3 regions of the Mesorhizobium sp. M9A.F.Ca.ET.002.03.1.2 genome follow, and region 3 is predicted to be linked to each of the others. Evidence: predicted binding sites of a transcription regulator. Region 3 holds the regulator's gene; each other region holds the start of a gene.

Region 1 (5,978 bases), 900 kb from region 3:
GCCGCCAAGGATTGCCGGACAGTGGCATTTCCGGCGATCTCGACCGGTGTATACCGATATCCAAAGGACCAGGCGACGCAGATCGCCGTCGGCACCGTGAGCGCCTTTATCGGCCAGAACGCGGTTCCGGAAACCGTCGTTTTCTGCTGCTTCGACCAGCAGATGGCGGAACTATATCAACAGGCGTTACTGCGCCTGGCGGAGCGTGGTCCGCACCGATGAGAGAGCCCATCCACACCTTTCAGACTCATTTTCAATCATTGAACTGGCCACACGGAAAAATTGCGTCTATTGCTCCTTGTAAATACCAATGGGGATTGGGCGAAGATGAGACTGCAACTTTTTCAGAAAACAACTGTGTCTGTACTTGCGGGACTGCTTATATTAGCTGTCCCAGGCATCGGCGCGGCGGAATCACTGGCGGGGAACAAGGGCGACAGCCGTTTCGCAGTCCATTTTCCGCCGGGTTCGACGGGAGACTGCCCGAAGGCCTACAAAGCCTATGTGGCGGCCAGCGGGCATTCCGCCTATGCAACGACCTTCTATTCGCGCGTGGTCGATTTGTACGTCATTTGCAGCGCGCGGCTGAACGCGCCCTCCAAGAAGGCCGCGGAAGATCTGGCCCTGCAGTCCTGTCAGGCCGGCGTCAAAAAGTACAAGGTCAAGACCGCAAGCGGGGGCTGCGGTATAGCCGCCTCGAAATAGACGGGCGCCTGCCAGTTAGGCGGGACAGCGGGAGCGCGAAGAAACAACCACGTCGTCCGTCGCAAACCCTGGCTGCGGAGGCTGTATGTTCGCCAAGATCCTGATCGCCAATCGCGGTGAGATTGCTTGCCGGGTGATCCGCACGGCACGCAAATTGGGTGTGCGCACGGTCGCCGTCTATTCCGACGCCGACGCCGGGGCCTTGCATGTCGAGATGGCTGACGAGGCGGTGTATATTGGCGCCTCGCCTGTCGGCGAAAGCTATCTGCGCGGCGACAAGATCGTCGCCGCGGCTTTGGCAACAGGCGCGGAAGCCATCCATCCCGGCTACGGTTTTCTGTCGGAAAACCCTGATTTCGTCGACCAGGTGACAGCGGCGGGGCTCGTCTTCATCGGCCCGTCGGCCGCCTCGATCCGCGCCATGGGCCTGAAGGACGCGGCCAAGCGGCTGATGGAGAAGGCCGGCGTGCCGGTCGTGCCGGGCTATCACGGCGAGGCGCAGGAGATCGTGCTGCTCGCCTCCAAGGCACGCGAGATTGGCTATCCCGTACTGATCAAGGCGCGCGCCGGCGGCGGTGGCAAGGGCATGCGGCGCGTCGACCATCCCGACGACTTTTCCGAGGCGCTGTCGGGGGCGCGGCGCGAGGCGAAGGCCGCTTTTGGCGACGACCGCGTGCTGGTCGAGAAATATATCGACAAGCCGCGCCACATCGAGGTTCAGGTGTTCGGCGACAATGTCGGCAATGTCGTGCATCTCTACGAACGCGACTGCTCGGCGCAGCGCCGCCACCAGAAGGTGATCGAGGAAGCCCCCGCCCCCGGCATGACGCCGGCATTACGCAAGGCGATGACGGAGGCGGCGGTGAAGGCCGCCAAGGCGATCCACTATTGCGGCGCCGGCACGATCGAGTTCATCGTCGATGCCTCGCAAGGGCTGAAGGCCGACCGCTTCTGGTTTATGGAAATGAACACCCGCCTGCAGGTCGAGCACCCCGTCACCGAAATGGTCACCGGCATCGACCTGGTCGAATGGCAATTGCGGGTGGCCTCCGGCGAAAAGCTGCCGAAGACGCAGAGCGAAATTGCGCTCTCCGGCCACGCCTTCGAGGCGCGCATCTATGCCGAGGACGCGGCAAAGGGTTTTTTGCCGGCGACGGGCACGCTGCATCACCTGCAGTTTCCGGATAGCGGGCCCGAGGGCGCCAGCATGCGGATCGAGACCGGCGTGCGGGCTGGTGATGCCATCTCGCCCTTCTACGACCCGATGATCGCCAAGCTGGTCGTGCATGGCAAGGACAGGCAGGCGGCGCTCGAGGCGCTGCGCGCAGCCCTTTCGCAGACCGAGATCGCCGGCTCGACCGTTAACACCGCCTTTCTCGCTGCGCTTGCCGCTGACGCGGATTTTTCGGCAGGCGATGTCGATACCGGTCTGATCGGCAGGCATCAGCAAGCGTTGACCGCGGTCCCGCCACCGAGCAACGAGACCGTCGCCGCAGCCGCGCTTGCGGCATCCGGCGCCGGGGTTCGGGCGCCGTCCGACGACCCATGGTCGTCGCTTGCCGGCTATGCGCATTTCCACGCGACCGCGCGGCGCACGCGGCTGCGTTACGGCGAGGAGGACATTCTCGCGCTTGTGTCGGTACGGCCGGATGGCCGCTTCCAAGTGGCGCTGGACGCACCTTATGACGGCGCCAATCCGCATGATCTTCGCGTCGCCCCTCGCCTCGCCCGCTGGCCAGGCCACGTCACCGTGTTCGAAGGCGCCGTCGGTTACAATTTCGCCGTGCCCGATCCGCTGGCGAGAGCCGACGAAATCGCCGCCGGCTCAGATAGCCTGCGCGCGCCAATGCCGGGTCTGGTCAAGCAGGTGCGCGTGGCGAGAGGCGAGGCCGTCATCAAGGGGCAGCCGCTGCTGATCCTGGAAGCGATGAAGATGGAACACACGATTTCCGCCACCCATGACGGGACGATCGCCGAGATCGCGGCCGAAGGCGCGCAGGTCACCGACGGGACGGTGCTGGTGCGTTTTGCCGAGGAAGCCCGCGGCTGAACGCCGTTCCTTCATCGGCAAGGCGATGTCGAAAACACCACAAACGCATGCCAAAACGAAAATGGCCGGGTCCGCCCCGGCCATCTCCTGATGTCGCCTGGCGACCCAGCTATTACGGCTGGATCGGCGCGTATTTGCCGTCGTGCCACTGGTTGATGTCGTAGCTGGCGTTCTTGAGATCACCTTTCTCGTCGAAGGTGACCGAGCCGACGACGGTGCTGATCGGCTCGCCGTTCTTCAAAGCCTCGGCAACCTTGGCCGGATCGTCGGTGCCGGCGCGCTTGATGCCCTCGGCAAAGGTCTGGATCACGGCATAGGAGAACAGCGTGAAGCCCTCGGGCACGAACCCCCCCGCCTTGATCTTTTCGATCGCTTCCTTGGCTTCCGGCTTCGCCTGCGGGTCCGACGGGAAGACGAACATGGTGCCTTCGCCGGCCGGGCCGGCGACCTGCCAGAATTCCGGCGTGGCAATCGAGTCCGGCATGATCAGCTGATACTTCAGGTTCTGTTCCGCCGACTGGCGCAGGATGAGGCCGGCTTCGGGGTGGTAGCCGCCGAAATAGACGACGTCAGCCTTCAGGTCCTTGAGCTTGGTGACAAGTGCTGCGTAGTCCTTTTCACCGGCGTTGATGCCCTCGTAAAGGATCTCGTTGAGACCGTTCTGGTTCATCGTTGCCTTGACGGCGTCGGCGACGCCCTGCCCATAGGCGCTCTTGTCGTGCATGATGACGACGTTCTTGCCGGCATATTTCTTGGCGATCCATGGACCGATGAAAGCGCCCTGCGCATCGTCGCGCGTATAGAGGCGCATGATCGTCGGCCAGCCGGCCTTCGCCGCCGCGTCGGTCAACACCGGGTTGGACGAGGCCGGGCTCATCATCATCGCGCCGGCTTCGGCGTAGACTGCTGAGGCCGGGATGCTCGAACCGGAACAGGCATGGCCATCGATGAACTTGACGCCGTTGGCAATAATGCGGTTGGCGACCGAAACCGCCTGTTTCGGATCGCACTGATCATCCTGGACGTCGAGCTTGATCTGGCGGCCTTCGACACCGCCGGCCGCGTTGATCGCGTCGGCGGCGGCTTGCGCGCCTTGCTTGAACTGGTCGCCGATGGTGGCAAGCTGACCGGTCATCGGTCCGACCACCGAAAAGGTGATGTCGTCGGCGAAGGCGACCGGCGCGCTCATCACAAGGCCAACTATGGCCGCGCTCAAAATACCCAATCTTTTCATGGCGATACAACTCCTCCACTCTCGCGCGGCCGCCCCGGCCGCGCCTCTTCCTGAGTGGGGGAGAATCTCACCCTTCGCCAAGCCTGTCTAGGCGCATCGGCGGCGCTCGATTGGGCCTGCAATGTTTCTGTTTGACCATGATCTCTTCCAAAACCACTTTTTGGGATCATGGTCTGAAAACGCAAAAAAACCGCGCCAGCCTTGTTCCGGCCGGTCGCGGCTTTTGTCGGTCGAACCAGCCCCGAACACTCCCGCGCCCGAAAACCGCTCGCCTTCCCTGTCCGTCGCACAGCTTGGCCGTATCCGGCCAGCCGCGTTCTTGTCATTGTTGTTACGACCGTCTTGCGCGGCCTTGTTCTTGCCGGTCCGGCCGTCTTGCGCGGCCTTGACCTGAAGCGTCCCTGTCGGTGATCTCGGTGCCTGATGAACTCAAAGGCCCCATGAACTCAGTGCATCGTCATCCATTCGCGGGCTTCGCGCAACGCCCTGGCGATCTCGACCTTCGACATGGCGGCCGACAATTCCGAGCGCAGTTCCGCGGCGCGGACAGAGCCCTTGATCGCAGCGATGTTGAACCATTTGTGGGCGGCGACGACATCGGTCTCGCAATCGCGGCCGGTCGCATACATCATGCCCAGTTCGAAAAGAATGTCGGCCTGGGCAATTGCCCCCATGGCGCCGAAGCCGGCTTCAGGCATTTCAAAACGTGCCATTTCAATCCCCTGTTCTAGCCCCTGTCAGGCTCCCGAGAGCCGCCTCCTTCTGTCCCCCGGTATCCGTTGATATCCCTTGGGGTGGCCGCTCTTTCGATGCTTTCGAGAATGACGCGGAGGCTTGAATCTGTCGTTAAATGGCGTGCTTAATTTGAGGAAAACAAAGCTAAAACAAGAGGTAAACGCGGAAATTCGTTAAGGATACAAAGCCAGCAATTTCGCCGGTTCGCGCTCAATTTGACGAAAATTGGCGAAGCGCGGATCAAGACTCCGCTAACCAAGGGAGACAGAGACGGAGTTGCGATCGTTTCATTTCCGGTAGACGGGACCGCTTCAGGCGGTCAAAATCCTGACGTCCAAAAACCTGAAGTCTTCCGCAGCGGCACCGCTTTTGTTTTGCCGGGACGTGGATTAGCTACGTTTGCGTAAAGGGCAGACCGGTGGGGCGGAACATCCGACCGGAAGCCCGCAGGGAGGAAAAACATGGTTCGCAAATTCAGCATGGCCCTTGCGGCCACATTGATCATGGCCGGCGCGGCTTGGGCCGACCCGATCGAAGGCAACTGGAAAACGCAAGCCGGCTCGACAGCCGCTATCGCGGGCGGCGGCGGTGGATTTTCCATCACGCTCAAATCCGGCAAATTTGCCGGCAAGCGCATCGGCTCGTTCAAGGTGTCCGGCGACAACAAATATACGGGCACCATAACCGATCCGGAAACTGACAAGACCTATTCGGGCAAGGCCTCTGTCTCGGGCGCTTCGCTCAAGATGAGCGGCTGCGTGCTTGGCGGGCTGATCTGCAAGAGCCAGACCTGGCATAAGCTCTGATCGTTTTTCCTGCCACAGATTGGAATGAAAACGGGGCCGCGAAGGCCCCTTTTTTCGCCGCCTATCTGGGACAAGATAGGTGTGCGAGCCGGGCGCCTTCTGCGCCCAACAGCAATTTTCTTGCGCGTCTACGTTGCAGCAAGGTTGCAGGTCGTCGGCCAGATCAGGGCGACGCCGGTGGCCGGCGGGCACTCTGCACTCCGTCAATCAATTTGAACCGCAGATGAACGCCGGCATCAGAGCCGGTTCAGTTGTATCAGGGCATTCTCATGCGTGTTGAAGGAGACACCACGCAATGCTTGCCCGCCGCTTCACCATCGTCTGCCTGCTGCTGAGCCTGTTCGGCATGTTGTTCGCCATCCTCGTCGCCGAGGCCGGGCGCCCGGCCCGCGCCCGGGACGTGGCCAGTTCCTGCCAGTTCGATTGCCTGAACCATTTTCGCCCCTGA
Region 2 (5,978 bases), 3.0 Mb from region 3:
CCGGCGGATGAGCGGATCGCTGGAGGTGGCACTTCCCGGCCGCATCGCCGCCAGGACGAAGCCGGCGGCGAGCAGCGCCGTGACGATGAGCGGATAGGCGCCGCGATGCGCATAGGCGGCATAGGTCAATCCGTCGGGAAGGGCGATACCGCCCCACAGATAGGTGGCGTCGAGCGCGGTCTGCACCGCGAACAGGGTGTTGAAGACGATTAGCGCGCGAAGAATCGCGGCCTTGCCGAAGATGATGTCCTCGATCGCCGTGGCGGGTTTTGTGGTTGGCACGTCGCCGACGACAGGGCCTGGCGACGTCCCACGCGCAGTGCGGCGGAAAACACGCGGCAGGCGCGGGCGCAGGAAGGCCCAGATGCCGACAAGCACGAACAGCCAGAAGCCCAGCCGCGGCAGCTGGATAAGGTCGAGCAAGGCGAGGAGATCGATCAACGACAGCCAGTATTCGATGACCGGATTGGCGGTGCCGAACAGCGTGAGGAATACCGCACCCAGGCTCAGCGGCATGATCCAGACGGCGATCGCCGCGAGGTGAATGCGCCGCCGGCCAAGCCGCCGCGCCGCCTTGCGCCAGCGGAAGAAGTCGTGAACGAACCGAAGGGGCGCTGCGAGCAGGAAGAGCGCGACTTGGCCGGCAATGCGGGCAAGTCCGCGTCGCAGCCGTCCGACCAGCGAAACCGCGAAGACGGCCATGGCCGCAAGTCCGATCGCCACGGAAAGCGCACTGACATTTTCAATGAGCGGCAGCAGCCCGACAGACAAGGCGGCGAGTCCGAGCCGCAGGCCGCGGCCGCTGAGCGCCGAAGGATGGATGGCCGCGGCTGCGGCGGCAAGCGTAATGCCGAACAGGAAAAGCGTGATGCCGACGGCCTGCCCGTAGAAGAGGAAATCGGCCAGCGCGGCAAGCAGGACGGCAACGCCGAATCGCGCGCAATAGCTCGGCGCGGCCGTGAGGAGCGTCGTCATGGTCGGATTTTCCTGTTCGCCTCGGCCCGGCCGGGATACCTGGGCGGTGATTTGCATATGAAGGGGAGGAGGGTCGCTGACGGGCGCCTCCCAGGCGGATCGGCGAGCCACCAGCCTTCGTTACGAAGCCGGTACGGCAGGATGCAAACGGGGTTCTTTCGCTCTTGCATGCCGCCCTTTTCGCCGATCGGTATGCAGGCGGCGGGGCGGATCCGAGGAGATTTTCCGGAGCTTTGTGCAATTTTTGCGCAAGCGAACATGGCTTGCCTCATCCGGCCGCAGGCGGCATAGATCAGGCATGACGACCGAAACCTACCGCCCGCGCCGCTCGGTGCTTTACGTTCCGGCCTCGAACGACAAGGCGCTGGCTAAGCTGGCCTCGCTGACCTGCGATGCCGTCATCATCGACCTCGAAGATGCCGTCCTCCCTGCCGACAAGGGCCCCGCACGGGAAAAACTGGCTGGTATTTTCGCCAATCGCCCGGTTGCCAACCATAGTGGCCGGCGCTGCGAGATGATCGTGCGCATCAATGCGCTCTCTAGCGAATGGGGCGCCGCCGACCTGCTGGCCGCGACGAGCTGCGAGCCCGACGCCATCCTGCTGCCCAAGGTCGACACGCCGCGCGACATTCTCGACGCCGGCGACCTGCTTGACGACAATTTCGCACCGGACGCGGTGAAGCTATGGGCGATGATCGAGACGCCCAAGGCCTTGCTCAACATTGGACCGATTGCCGAGCTGGGCCGCGATCCGGCCTCGCGGCTTATTTGTTTCGTCGCCGGAACGAACGATCTGGTCAAGGAGACCGGCATTCTCGCCACGCCCGACCGGCGCTATCTCATACCCTGGCTGATGCAGATGGTGTTGGCCGCGCGCGCCGGCGGTCTCGACATGCTCGATGGCGTCTCCAATGACTTTCGCGATCTGGACGCTTTTGCGCGCGAATGCACGCAAGCGGCCGCCATGGGGTTTGACGGCAAGTCGCTGATCCATCCGGCCCAGATCGAGGCCGCGAACTGGGCCTTTGCGCCTTCGCCCGAGGCGGTGGCCGAGGCACGATCGGTAAGAGATGCCTTCGCGCTTGCTGAAAATGCCGGGAAGGGCGTCATTGCGCTGAATGGAAAAATGGTCGAGCGGCTGCATCTGGCGCAGGCCGAAAAACTGCTGGCGAAGGCGGCCGCCATCGGGGCATGATCGGCAACTCACCACAGGAATGAAAAATGAAACTCTACCGCTTTCTGTCCGGTCCGGACGATTCCAGCTTCTGCCACAAGGTGACGGCGGCGCTGAATAAGGGCTGGCACCTGTTCGGCTCGCCGACCTACGCCTACGACAAGCAGACCAAGAGCATGCGCTGCGGCCAGGCCGTGGTGAAGGATGTCGAGGGCCAGGAATACAGGCCCGACACCAAGCTCAGCGACTGGTAGGGCTTGCATAGCTCCGACACAGGGTGTGTCGAGATTCAGGTCAGGCCGGCATCACCTGAATATCAGCACAAGCCTACTCCGCCGCCTCTTCGATCCGCTCCATATCGTCGTCCGACAGGCCGAAATGGTGGCCGATCTCGTGGATCAGCACATGGGTGACGATGTCGCCCAGCGTCTCTTCGTTCTCGGCCCAGTAGTCGAGGATGGCGCGGCGGTAGAGCGTGACGCGGTTCGGCCCCTCGCCGGTCTGCGGATTCCAGCGCTCGGCGATGCCGCGCCCCTCGAACAGTCCGAGCAGGTCGAAAGGCGTTTCCAGCGACAGATCGTCCATGATCTCGTCGGTCGGAAATTCGGCGATCTGGATGACGATCTCGCCGGTCAGCTTGCGGAAATCCTCCGGCAGATGGGCGTAAGCCTCCAGCGCCAGGAACTCCATTTCCTCCATCGATGGCGAAAGCTGGTCGTGCCAGGTGCGGGTCTTGTAGATGCGGGCCATGCTTTGTCCTTTGATCCCGGCATATAGGCTTTCGAGCCGGAGTCGGCAAATGACCGGCTTGCCGCCACGCGAGGACAGGAATAAATTCCCCATGACTCCGCTTGACTCTTTCAGCGCCCTCTGGAATCAATAGGAACATAACGGGAACAATTGTGAGTGAAAGCTGACCGTCATGGCGACAAGCGCCGTGGCGCGGGAGACTGTTTTCGCCCTGCGCCGCCAGATCGCGAAGATCGAGGGAACGCTGCCCGAGCGCCTGGAGGCCCCGGCCGGCGCAGCCCTCGTTGATGCGGATGTCACGCCCCAGAATCTAACAATCGTCCGGCGTGGCCTCGCCGTGGCGCCGCCCGATGCGTTTCTGCGCACCGGCGCCGAAGGTCTCGATGCCGCACTCAGCGGCGGCTTGCCGAAGGCGGCACTGAGCGAAATCCACGGCGCCGCGACCCGCGATGCCGGGGCCGTCGCCGGCTTCGCCTTGTCGCTCGTCAGCCTGATCCTCAAACAGGGGCCGCGACTACCGGTCCTGTGGATCGGCACCGCGGAAATCTTCCGGGAGGCGGGCTTTCCCTATGCCAGAGGGCTTCACGCCGTGTTCGGCATCGAGCCGGAGCAATTGCTGTTTTCCGAGGCGCCAAGGCTCCTCGACGCGCTGTGGACCGCCGAGGAGGCCGCCCGGATGACCGCGCTCGCCGCCGTCATCCTCGAAATCCGCGGCAGTCCGCAACGGCTGGATCTCACCGCGACGCGGCGGCTGCACGCCCGGGCACAGAATGCCGGCCGGCCGGTGTTCCTGCTGCGGCAGGCCGGCGAGGCCGAACCGACAGCGGCACCCGTCCGCCTCGTCCTGTCGACGGCGCCGGCGGCAGCGCGCGTGACGATCGCCGGGCCGCTCGCCGGCTCGATCGGCCGCCCCGCCTTCACCGTCAACATCGGCAAGAGCCGCACGGCCTTGCCAGGACAATTCACACTGGAGTGGAACCCCGATGAACGCAGCTTCGAGGAAAGACGGACGGAGAATCCTGTCCCTGTGGTTTCCGCACCTCGCCGCGGAAAGGATCCTGCGGCAGCGTCTGGGGCGGTCCTGGCGTTCCCGGCCGTCGCATCATCTGCCCCTGGTGATCAGCCATCGCCAAGGGAACGCGCAGCGCATCGCCGCCCTCGACGAGCGGGCTGAGGCGCTTCACCTGAAGCGCGGCATGGGCATAGCCGACGCGCGCGCCATGCATCCCTCGATCGACGTACTGGAAGCCGATCCCGAGGCCGACCACCGCCTGCTCGAAAGCCTTGCCGACTGGTGCGACCGCTACACCCCGCTGGTGGCGCTCGACGCAGCCGACGGCCTGTTCCTCGACGTCACTGGCTGCACTCATCTTTTCGGCGGCGAACGGTCGATGCTGGACGACATCCTGTCGCGCTTTTTCCATCAGGGTTTCGATGTCCGCGCCGGACTTGCCGCCACACCTGGTGCTGCCTGGGCGGCGGCGCGGTTTGCCAGTGACCGCATCGTCCCCGGCGGCGAGGAGGAGGTGCTTCTCGCGCCCTTGCCGCTGGCGGCGCTGCGCATCGAGCCTGATATCCGCGCCAGCCTGGAAAGCGTTGGCCTGCGCACGGCGGGCGCCGTCATGGCAGCACCCCGCGCCCCGCTCGCCCGCCGCTTCGGCGTATCCCTGCTTTTGCGTCTCGACCAGGCGCTCGGACGCCTCGAGGAGGCCGTGTCGCCGCGCCTGCCGGTTGCGCCGCTTTCGGTCGAACGCCATCTCGCAGAACCCATCATGCTGACCGACGACATAGAGCGGCTGGTGCGATTGCTGGCGACGACGCTGAAAGCGGATCTCGAGCGCCGCGGCGAGGGCGCAAGGATGCTGGCGCTGCTGCTTTTCCGCGTCGATGGCGCCGTCAGCCGCATCGCCGTCGGCACCTCGCGGCCCTTGCGCGAGCCGCTGCTGATCCAAAAATTGTTCCACGAAAGGCTTACCGCGCTCGAACAGGACATCGATGCCGGCTATGGCTTCGATCTCGTGCGCCTCTCTGTCCTGTCGATCGCGGCCTTCGACATGCAGCAGGCGGATCTCGCCGGCGAGACGAGCGATGACGGCGCCGACATCGCCCTTTTCGCCGACCGCATCCGCGCCCGGCTCGGCGAAAGCGCGGTTTTGAAACCGGTCACCGTTGAGAGCCATCTGCCCGAGCGCGCCGTCGCCATGCTTCCCTTTGCGGAAGCACCGCAAAGGATCTCTCCCCCGAAGAAGCCGGACAAGATACAAGACACCAAGCCTGTCTTCCGGGCAGAACGGCCGATCCGGCTGTTCTGTTCGCCCGAACCGATCGAGGTGCCGGCCACCGAAATGCCGGAGGGACCGCCCATGAACTTCCGCTGGCGGCGCGCGCTCTACCGGGTCGCGCGCGCCGAAGGGCCGGAACGCATTGCGCCTGAATGGTGGCGGGAGGCACCGGGGCAGGAAGACGCACCGACCCGGGATTATTTCCGCATCGAGGATAGTGACGGCCGCCGTTACTGGCTCTACCGCCAGGGCCTCTACGGCGCCTCGCAGGCTGCGCCGCGCTGGTTCATGCATGGGATCTTCGCATGAATGCGCTGACGGTCGCTCCCTATGCCGAATTCGGTATCCAGTCGAATTTCTCGTTCCTGCGCGGCGCCTCGAAACCGGAGGAGCTGGTGGTCGCGGCCAAGTTCCTGGGCTTTTCGTCGATCGGGCTTGCCGACCGCAACACGGTGGCCGGCGTCGTGCGCGCCTGGCAGCAGGCCAAGGTGGAAGGCCTTTCCTATCATCCCGGCTGCCGCCTGGTCTTTGCCGACGGCACGCCGGATGTTCTCGCCTACCCGCAGGACCGCAAGGGCTGGGGCCATCTGTGCCGCATGCTGACGCAAGCCAATATGCGCGACGAAAGCGAAAAGGGCGCACCGCTTCTTTATCGCGACGACCTTTTCGAATGGGGCGATCTCATGTCGCTGGCGATTCTGCCGGATCTGTCAGCGTCGGCGGAAGATGATCTTGAACTGATTAGCCGGCTCAAAGATCGCTTTGGCAAGGCTTTGTGGCTTGCCGTCTCGCCGGAT
Region 3 (5,978 bases):
AGGGCAAGGTGGCGATGAAGATATCGAGCAATTCGGCGTCGTTCATCCGACGCATGTGCACGCCGTTCAGCGCCTCGAGCTTGGCGAAGTCGAAGCGGGCGGCTCCCTTGTTGACGTCGCCTATGTCGAACCACGCAACCATGTCGGCGATCGACATGATCTCGTCGTCGCCGTGGCTCCAGCCGAGCCGCGCCAGGTAGTTGAGCAGTGCCTCGGGCAGGTAGCCCATGGCGCGATAGGCTTCGACTCCGAGGGCGCCATGCCGCTTCGACAGCTTGGCGCCGTCGGCGCCATGTATCAGCGGGATATGCGACATCGACGGCACCTCCCAGCCCATGGCCCGATAGATCACCGTCTGGCGGGCGGCGTTGGTCAGATGGTCGTCGCCGCGGATGATGTGGGTGATGCCCATGTCATGGTCGTCGACGACGACGGCATGCATATAGGTCGGATTGCCGTCCGAGCGCAGGATGATGAAATCGTCGAGATCCTTGTTGGGGAAGCGCACCTCGCCCTGCACTCGGTCATGCACCACCGTCTCGCCGTCGGTCGGCGCCTTGATGCGGATGGCACCCTTGGCGCCGGCCGGCGCCTCCGACGGGTCGCGGTCGCGCCAGCGGCCGTCATAGCGGGGCGGCAGCCCCTTGGCCCGTGCGCTCTCGCGCATCGCCTCCAGCTCGGCCGGCGTCGCATAGCAGTAATAGGCCTTGCCGAGGCGCACCAGCTCCTCGGCGACCGCGCGATGGCGCGGCGCGCGCTCGAACTGCGATACCGGCTCGCCGTCCCAAGTGAGGCCGAGCCAGGAGAGCCCATCGAGAATGGCGGCGGTTGCCGCGTCGGTCGAACGCTCGCGATCGGTGTCCTCGATGCGCAGCAGCATCGTGCCGCCGGTGTGTTTCGCATACAGCCAGTTGAACAGCGCCGTGCGCGCCCCGCCAATATGCAGGAAGCCGGTGGGCGAGGGGGCAAAACGGGTGACGACCTTGTCGGACATGGAACTCTCGGGGCAAGCGCAGGAAACGGATGTGGCGGTGCGGACTTTCGCGCGTCGCGCGTTCATGTAGCATAGGAGGTCAAGGGCGCAAGGGGCAGACCCGATGGCTGGACCAGGCCGCGATGCGGACGAGAGCGACGGCGCGGTCAGCAGCGTCAGCGAACGGTCGCTGTTTGCCACATCGGTGCCTGTCATACCGGCGCCGGATTCGCTGCCACGCCTTGATGTCAGCCCCTGGCCCCCTCAGGGGCTTGCAACGGTCCCGAGCCCGAAGATCGGCCCTGCCCTTCGCCTGCGCGGACACCTTCGCCGTCTTTCGCCGTCCGGCATCCGCAACAGCGTGGTCTCCGCGGCCAGCCTGGAAATCGACCGTGGCGTCGCCTTCTTGCTGGTGCCGGTTTTCCTGGCATGCGGGGTGATCTTCTATTTTTCATTGGCGAGCGAACCGGACTTTTCGCAACCCATCGCCGTCGTCGTCCTCACGGCATTGTGTGCGGCCGCCTCGCGCTCATGGCGCAAAACGCATCTGTGCTTCGTGGTGACGCTGCTGTGCGCGCTCGGCGTGCTCGCCGCCAAGGTCGAGACATGGCGCGCGGGAACGCAGATGCTCGGCTCGGAAATCCCGACCCGGCTGACCGGCCGTGTCGTTAGCCTCGACCGGATGGCGAACGGTCGCATCCGGCTGACCATCGATGTGATCTCGACCGCCCGGCCAACGCTGCGCTACATGCCGGCTCGGATTCGCGCTTCGGCGATGAAGATACCGCCTGAGATGACCGCCGGATCAAAAGTGACCGGCTATGTCAGGCTGCTGCCACCAACCGGCCCGGTGCGGCCGGACGGCTATGATTACTCGTTCGACAGCTATTTTGCCGGCATCGGCGCCAGCGGCTTTTTCCTTGGCACGCCAAAGGTCATTCCCCCGAATGGTTCACCAGATGGGACACCGCTTGCTGCGCGTCTTTCTTCCGCAGTCGAGAACGCGCGGGAGAGCATCGCAGTCCATGTTCGCAGTCAAGTTGGCGGTGCCGAAGGCGAGATTGCCGCCGCGCTGATTGTCGGCGTGCGCGCTGGCATTCCCGAAGAGATCAACGAGGCGATGCGGCGCACCGGCATCTATCACATCATCTCCATCTCCGGCCTGCACATGGCGCTGGTTGCCGGCACGGTCATGGCGCTGCTGCGCGGCGCCTTTTCGCTGTTTCCCGATTTCTCCTCGCGACGGCCGGTCAAGAAATACGCGGCCGCGGCCGCGCTTTTTTCGATTGCAGCCTATCTCATCATTTCGGGCGTCGTGGTCGCGGCCGAACGCAGCTTTATCATGCTGGCGGTGATGCTGATCGCCGTGCTGTTCGACCGGGCGGCGCTCACCATGCGCAATCTGGCGATCTCGGCGATTGCCGTCATCGTCGTATCGCCGCATGAGGTTGTCGGGCCGAGTTTTCAAATGTCCTTCGCCGCGACCGCGGCGCTCGTCGGCGCCTATGCCGGCTGGTCCGACTACCGAGCAGGCAGGGCCACCGCGCCACCGCCGCGACGATCGCCGCTCGGCTTCGTCACGCGAAAATTCCTGGTGGCGATGGGCGGCCTTGCCATGACCTCCATCATCGCGGGAAGCGCGACGGCGCTTTTTGCCATATGGCATTTCCAGCGGGTCTCGCCACTCAGCCTGTTCGCCAATCTGGCGATCATGCCTGTTGTTTCGCTGGTGGTCATGCCTTTCGGCGTTCTTAGCGCTCTGGCGATGCCGTTCGGTGCCGACGGGCCTTTCCTCTATGTGATGGGCAAGGGGCTGTCAGCGATGATCGTCCTATCCGGATGGATCTCGGAGCGCTCGCCCATCGACGCGGTCGGGCTGATTTCGATGCAGTCGGTCCTGCTGGCGACGATCGCTCTTGTCATCGCGACCATGGCGACGACCTGGCTGCGGCTCGCGGCGCTTCCTTTTGCGCTTGCCGGCCTGCTGACGATTTCCGACACACGCACGCCCGACGTGCTGATCTCGGAGAATGCGCGACTGGTCGCTCTGCCGGTCGGCGGCGGTGAGCTTGCCGTCAACCGGGCGCGCCCGAACGAATTTACCATCGACAACTGGAAACACGCCCTGAAGGCCGAGACGATCATCATGCCGGAGACATTCGCCAAGACGGATATACAATTCGACATCACCGATCCGGCAGACCTGCCGCCGGGCGCGCCTTTCTACTGCACCGCCGGCCTGTGCCTTGCCCGGCATCCGTCCGGTGCGATCGTCGCGCTCGCCGACGACCGCAAAACCGCGCGGCCAGCCTGTGCCTTTGCGGACTTGATCGTCATCGACGATGCGACAGCCTATTATGATCCCTGCCGCAATCCGCTGGTCCTCGTCGTGACCAAACGGCAACTCGCTCGCATGGGCAGTGCCGCCGTCTTCTTCGATCCGCAATCGGCGACGACGCGCGCAAAAATTCGTTTCGCCGTCGAAGAACCGTACCGGCCCTGGCATGTACAGCGACAGTTTTCTCGAGAGGCGAGGGGGCTGCCGCCATACCGCGAGGCCGAAAAACCCAAAAAAGCCGCCGCTCAGTAACGCCGAATCAATCCGACGAGCTTGCCCTGCACCTTGACCCGGTCAGGCCCGAAAATGCGCGTCTCATAGGCCGGATTGGCGGCTTCCAGGGCGATCGAGGCGCCTTTGCGGCGGAACCGCTTCAGCGTCGCTTCCTCCTCGTCGACCAGGGCCACGATGATCTCGCCGGGCTGGGCGGTGTTGGCGTTGCGAATAATGACCGTGTCGCCGTCGAAAATGCCGGCCTCGATCATCGAATCACCCTTGACCTCCAAGGCATAATGCTCGCCGCCCATGATCATGTCCGGCGGCACCGAGATCGAATGCGTCTGGTGCTGGATGGCATCGATCGGCACACCGGCAGCGATGCGGCCCATCACCGGGATGGATACGGTGGCAATGACGTCGTCGTCATTGCCGGCCGCAGGCATGCGTGAAGGCGCTGGCTTGACCTGTCGTCCGAGGTTGCCCTGACCAAGACTGCCTTGAATGACGCTCGGCGAGAATTTGCGCGCCGCATTGAGACCGGGCGCGATCGAATCGGGCAGGCGCAGCACCTCCAGCGCGCGGGCGCGGTTGGGCAAGCGGCGAATGAAGCCGCGCTCCTCCAGCGCCGTGATCAGCCGATGGATTCCCGACTTGGAGGCGAGGTCGAGCGCTTCCTTCATCTCGTCGAAGGAAGGCGGAATGCCGCTTTCCTTCAGCCGTTCGTGGATGAACATAAGCAGTTCATGTTGTTTGCGTGTCAGCATCGCGACCCCCAACAGAATCAAAAAACAAACCCAGAACAAACACTATCTGTTCCAGTTGTGTTCCGCAACCGTTTAAAGTTTAATGAATCTGTTGACGTTTTGTTCAGCGTAGCATCAGCACGCTGCAGGCAGCGCCCGTCGTGGCTGCGGGAGCGAATGGCTCGCGCACGATCAGCCCGTTGGCGTCGGCCAGCATTCTGAGCATCGAGGAATCCTGGATGCCGAACGGCGTCGCCTCAAGCAAGCCGGCTTCTTCCTTCACCATGGCGCGTACATAGTCCTGCCTGAGATCGTTGGCCGGCATCGCAGCACCCAGCCGCGCCTCACGGATGTCCTGCCGGTAGGCACGGCCGCCGAGCCGTGCAAGCAGCGGCTTCAGGAAGAGCTGCGTGCAGACCAGGCTCGCCACCGGATTGCCGGGCAGGCCGATGCAGCGGATGCCGCCCAGCCGGCCGAACATCAGCGGTTTGCCGGGCCGCATGGCGATCTTCCAGAAATCGAGCGTCATGCCTTCGCCGGTCAGCACGTCATGAACGAGGTCGTGGTCGCCGACCGAGGCGCCGCCCAACGTGACGATGACGTCGGCTCCTGCGTCGACCGCTTTTTTCACCAGCGCGGCGATCGCCTCCTTGCGGTCTGCGGCGATGCCGAGATCGAGCACACGCGCGCCGACCGAGCGGGCCGCGGCGGCGACGCCATAGGCATTGGACGAGATGATCTGGTCTGGGCCGAGGTCGCTGCCCGGCGGCAGCAATTCGTCGCCGGTGGCGATGATGGCGACCAGCGGCCGTTTCACCACGCTGACCTGCGGATGGTTGGCTGACGCCGCCAGTGACAAGGCCGCCGGATCGAGCAGGCGGCCTTTCCCCAGCAGAACGTCGCCCTTTGAGAAATCGAGCCCGAGGCGGCGGATGTTGCGGCCTTCAACCGTCGATGCGGTCACTTCGATGCTGCCGCCGCCAAGGTCGCGGACATTCTCCTGGATGACGATGGTGTCAGCGCCTGCGGGAAGCGGCGCGCCGGTGAAGATGCGCACGGCCTGCTTCTCACCGACCGTCCCGGCGAAGCCGCGGCCGGCCGGCGCCATGCCGATCACCGAAAGCCTTGCGGGTACGGACGCGACATCGGCGGCCCGCGCGGCATAGCCGTCCATGGCGGACGCGTTGAAGGGCGGCTGGGTGCGGAGCGCCACGAGCGGCTCCGCCAGCACGCGGTCGGCGGCGGCTATCAGGGCGACGCTTTCGGCTTGCGAGGGCGCAGCACCTTCAAGCAGGCGCTCGAGCGCCTCGGTGACCGGAAGCAGCGCCATTATTGCCCAGCCCCTTGGGCGCCCACCTTGTAGTCGCCGGATTTGCCGCCGGTCTTTTCCACCAGCCTGATGCCGGAGATCACCATGGCCCGGTCGACCGCCTTGGCCATATCGTAGATGGTCAGGCAAGCGACCGAGACGGCGGTCAGCGCCTCCATCTCGACGCCGGTCTTGCCGGTGACACGGGCCAGTGCCGTGACCCTCAGGCCGGGCAGCGTCGCGTCCGGTTCGATCTCGACGGATATCTTGGTCAACAGCAGCGGATGACAGAGCGGGATCAGCTCATGCGTCCTCTTGGCCGCCATGATGCCGGCGATGCGCGCCGTGCCCAGCACGTCGCCTTTCTTGGCATCGCCGTCGACGATCATCTTGAGC

Evidence for each region. The regulator LexA, encoded in region 3, represses DNA repair genes until DNA is damaged. The targets are predictions, from matches to a motif close to TGTTCNNNNTGTGTTCNG.
Region 1: a site for LexA is predicted at 4,859-4,876, ahead of EJ066_RS18630 (sel1 repeat family protein). Genes of this name have one in related genera too.
Region 2: a site for LexA is predicted at 3,031-3,048, ahead of EJ066_RS06925 (metallopeptidase family protein). Genes of this name have one in related genera too.

The regions. Positions count from the first base shown of each region.
Region 1 is NZ_CP034443.1:3,891,205-3,897,182, reverse strand. It holds gene EJ066_RS18650 (O-acetyl-ADP-ribose deacetylase) at 1-222, shown strand, start outside; gene EJ066_RS18645 (hypothetical protein) at 328-705, shown strand; gene EJ066_RS18640 (acetyl/propionyl/methylcrotonyl-CoA carboxylase subunit alpha) at 791-2,755, shown strand; gene EJ066_RS18635 (branched-chain amino acid ABC transporter substrate-binding protein) at 2,868-3,989, opposite strand; gene EJ066_RS18630 (sel1 repeat family protein) at 4,436-4,702, opposite strand; gene EJ066_RS18625 (DUF2147 domain-containing protein) at 5,186-5,530, shown strand; gene EJ066_RS31455 (hypothetical protein) at 5,826-5,978, shown strand.
Region 2 is NZ_CP034443.1:1,375,347-1,381,324, forward strand. It holds gene EJ066_RS06905 (DUF4173 domain-containing protein) at 1-975, opposite strand, end outside; gene EJ066_RS06915 (CoA ester lyase) at 1,274-2,170, shown strand; gene EJ066_RS06920 (DUF1737 domain-containing protein) at 2,197-2,403, shown strand; gene EJ066_RS06925 (metallopeptidase family protein) at 2,477-2,899, opposite strand; gene EJ066_RS31750 (hypothetical protein) at 3,072-4,073, shown strand; gene EJ066_RS06935 (DUF6504 family protein) at 4,015-5,490, shown strand; gene EJ066_RS06940 (error-prone DNA polymerase) at 5,487-5,978, shown strand, end outside.
Region 3 is NZ_CP034443.1:4,795,709-4,801,686, forward strand. It holds gene gltX (glutamate--tRNA ligase) at 1-994, opposite strand, end outside; gene EJ066_RS23140 (ComEC/Rec2 family competence protein) at 1,098-3,563, shown strand; gene lexA (transcriptional repressor LexA) at 3,557-4,294, opposite strand; gene glp (gephyrin-like molybdotransferase Glp) at 4,398-5,603, opposite strand; gene moaC (cyclic pyranopterin monophosphate synthase MoaC) at 5,603-5,978, opposite strand, start outside.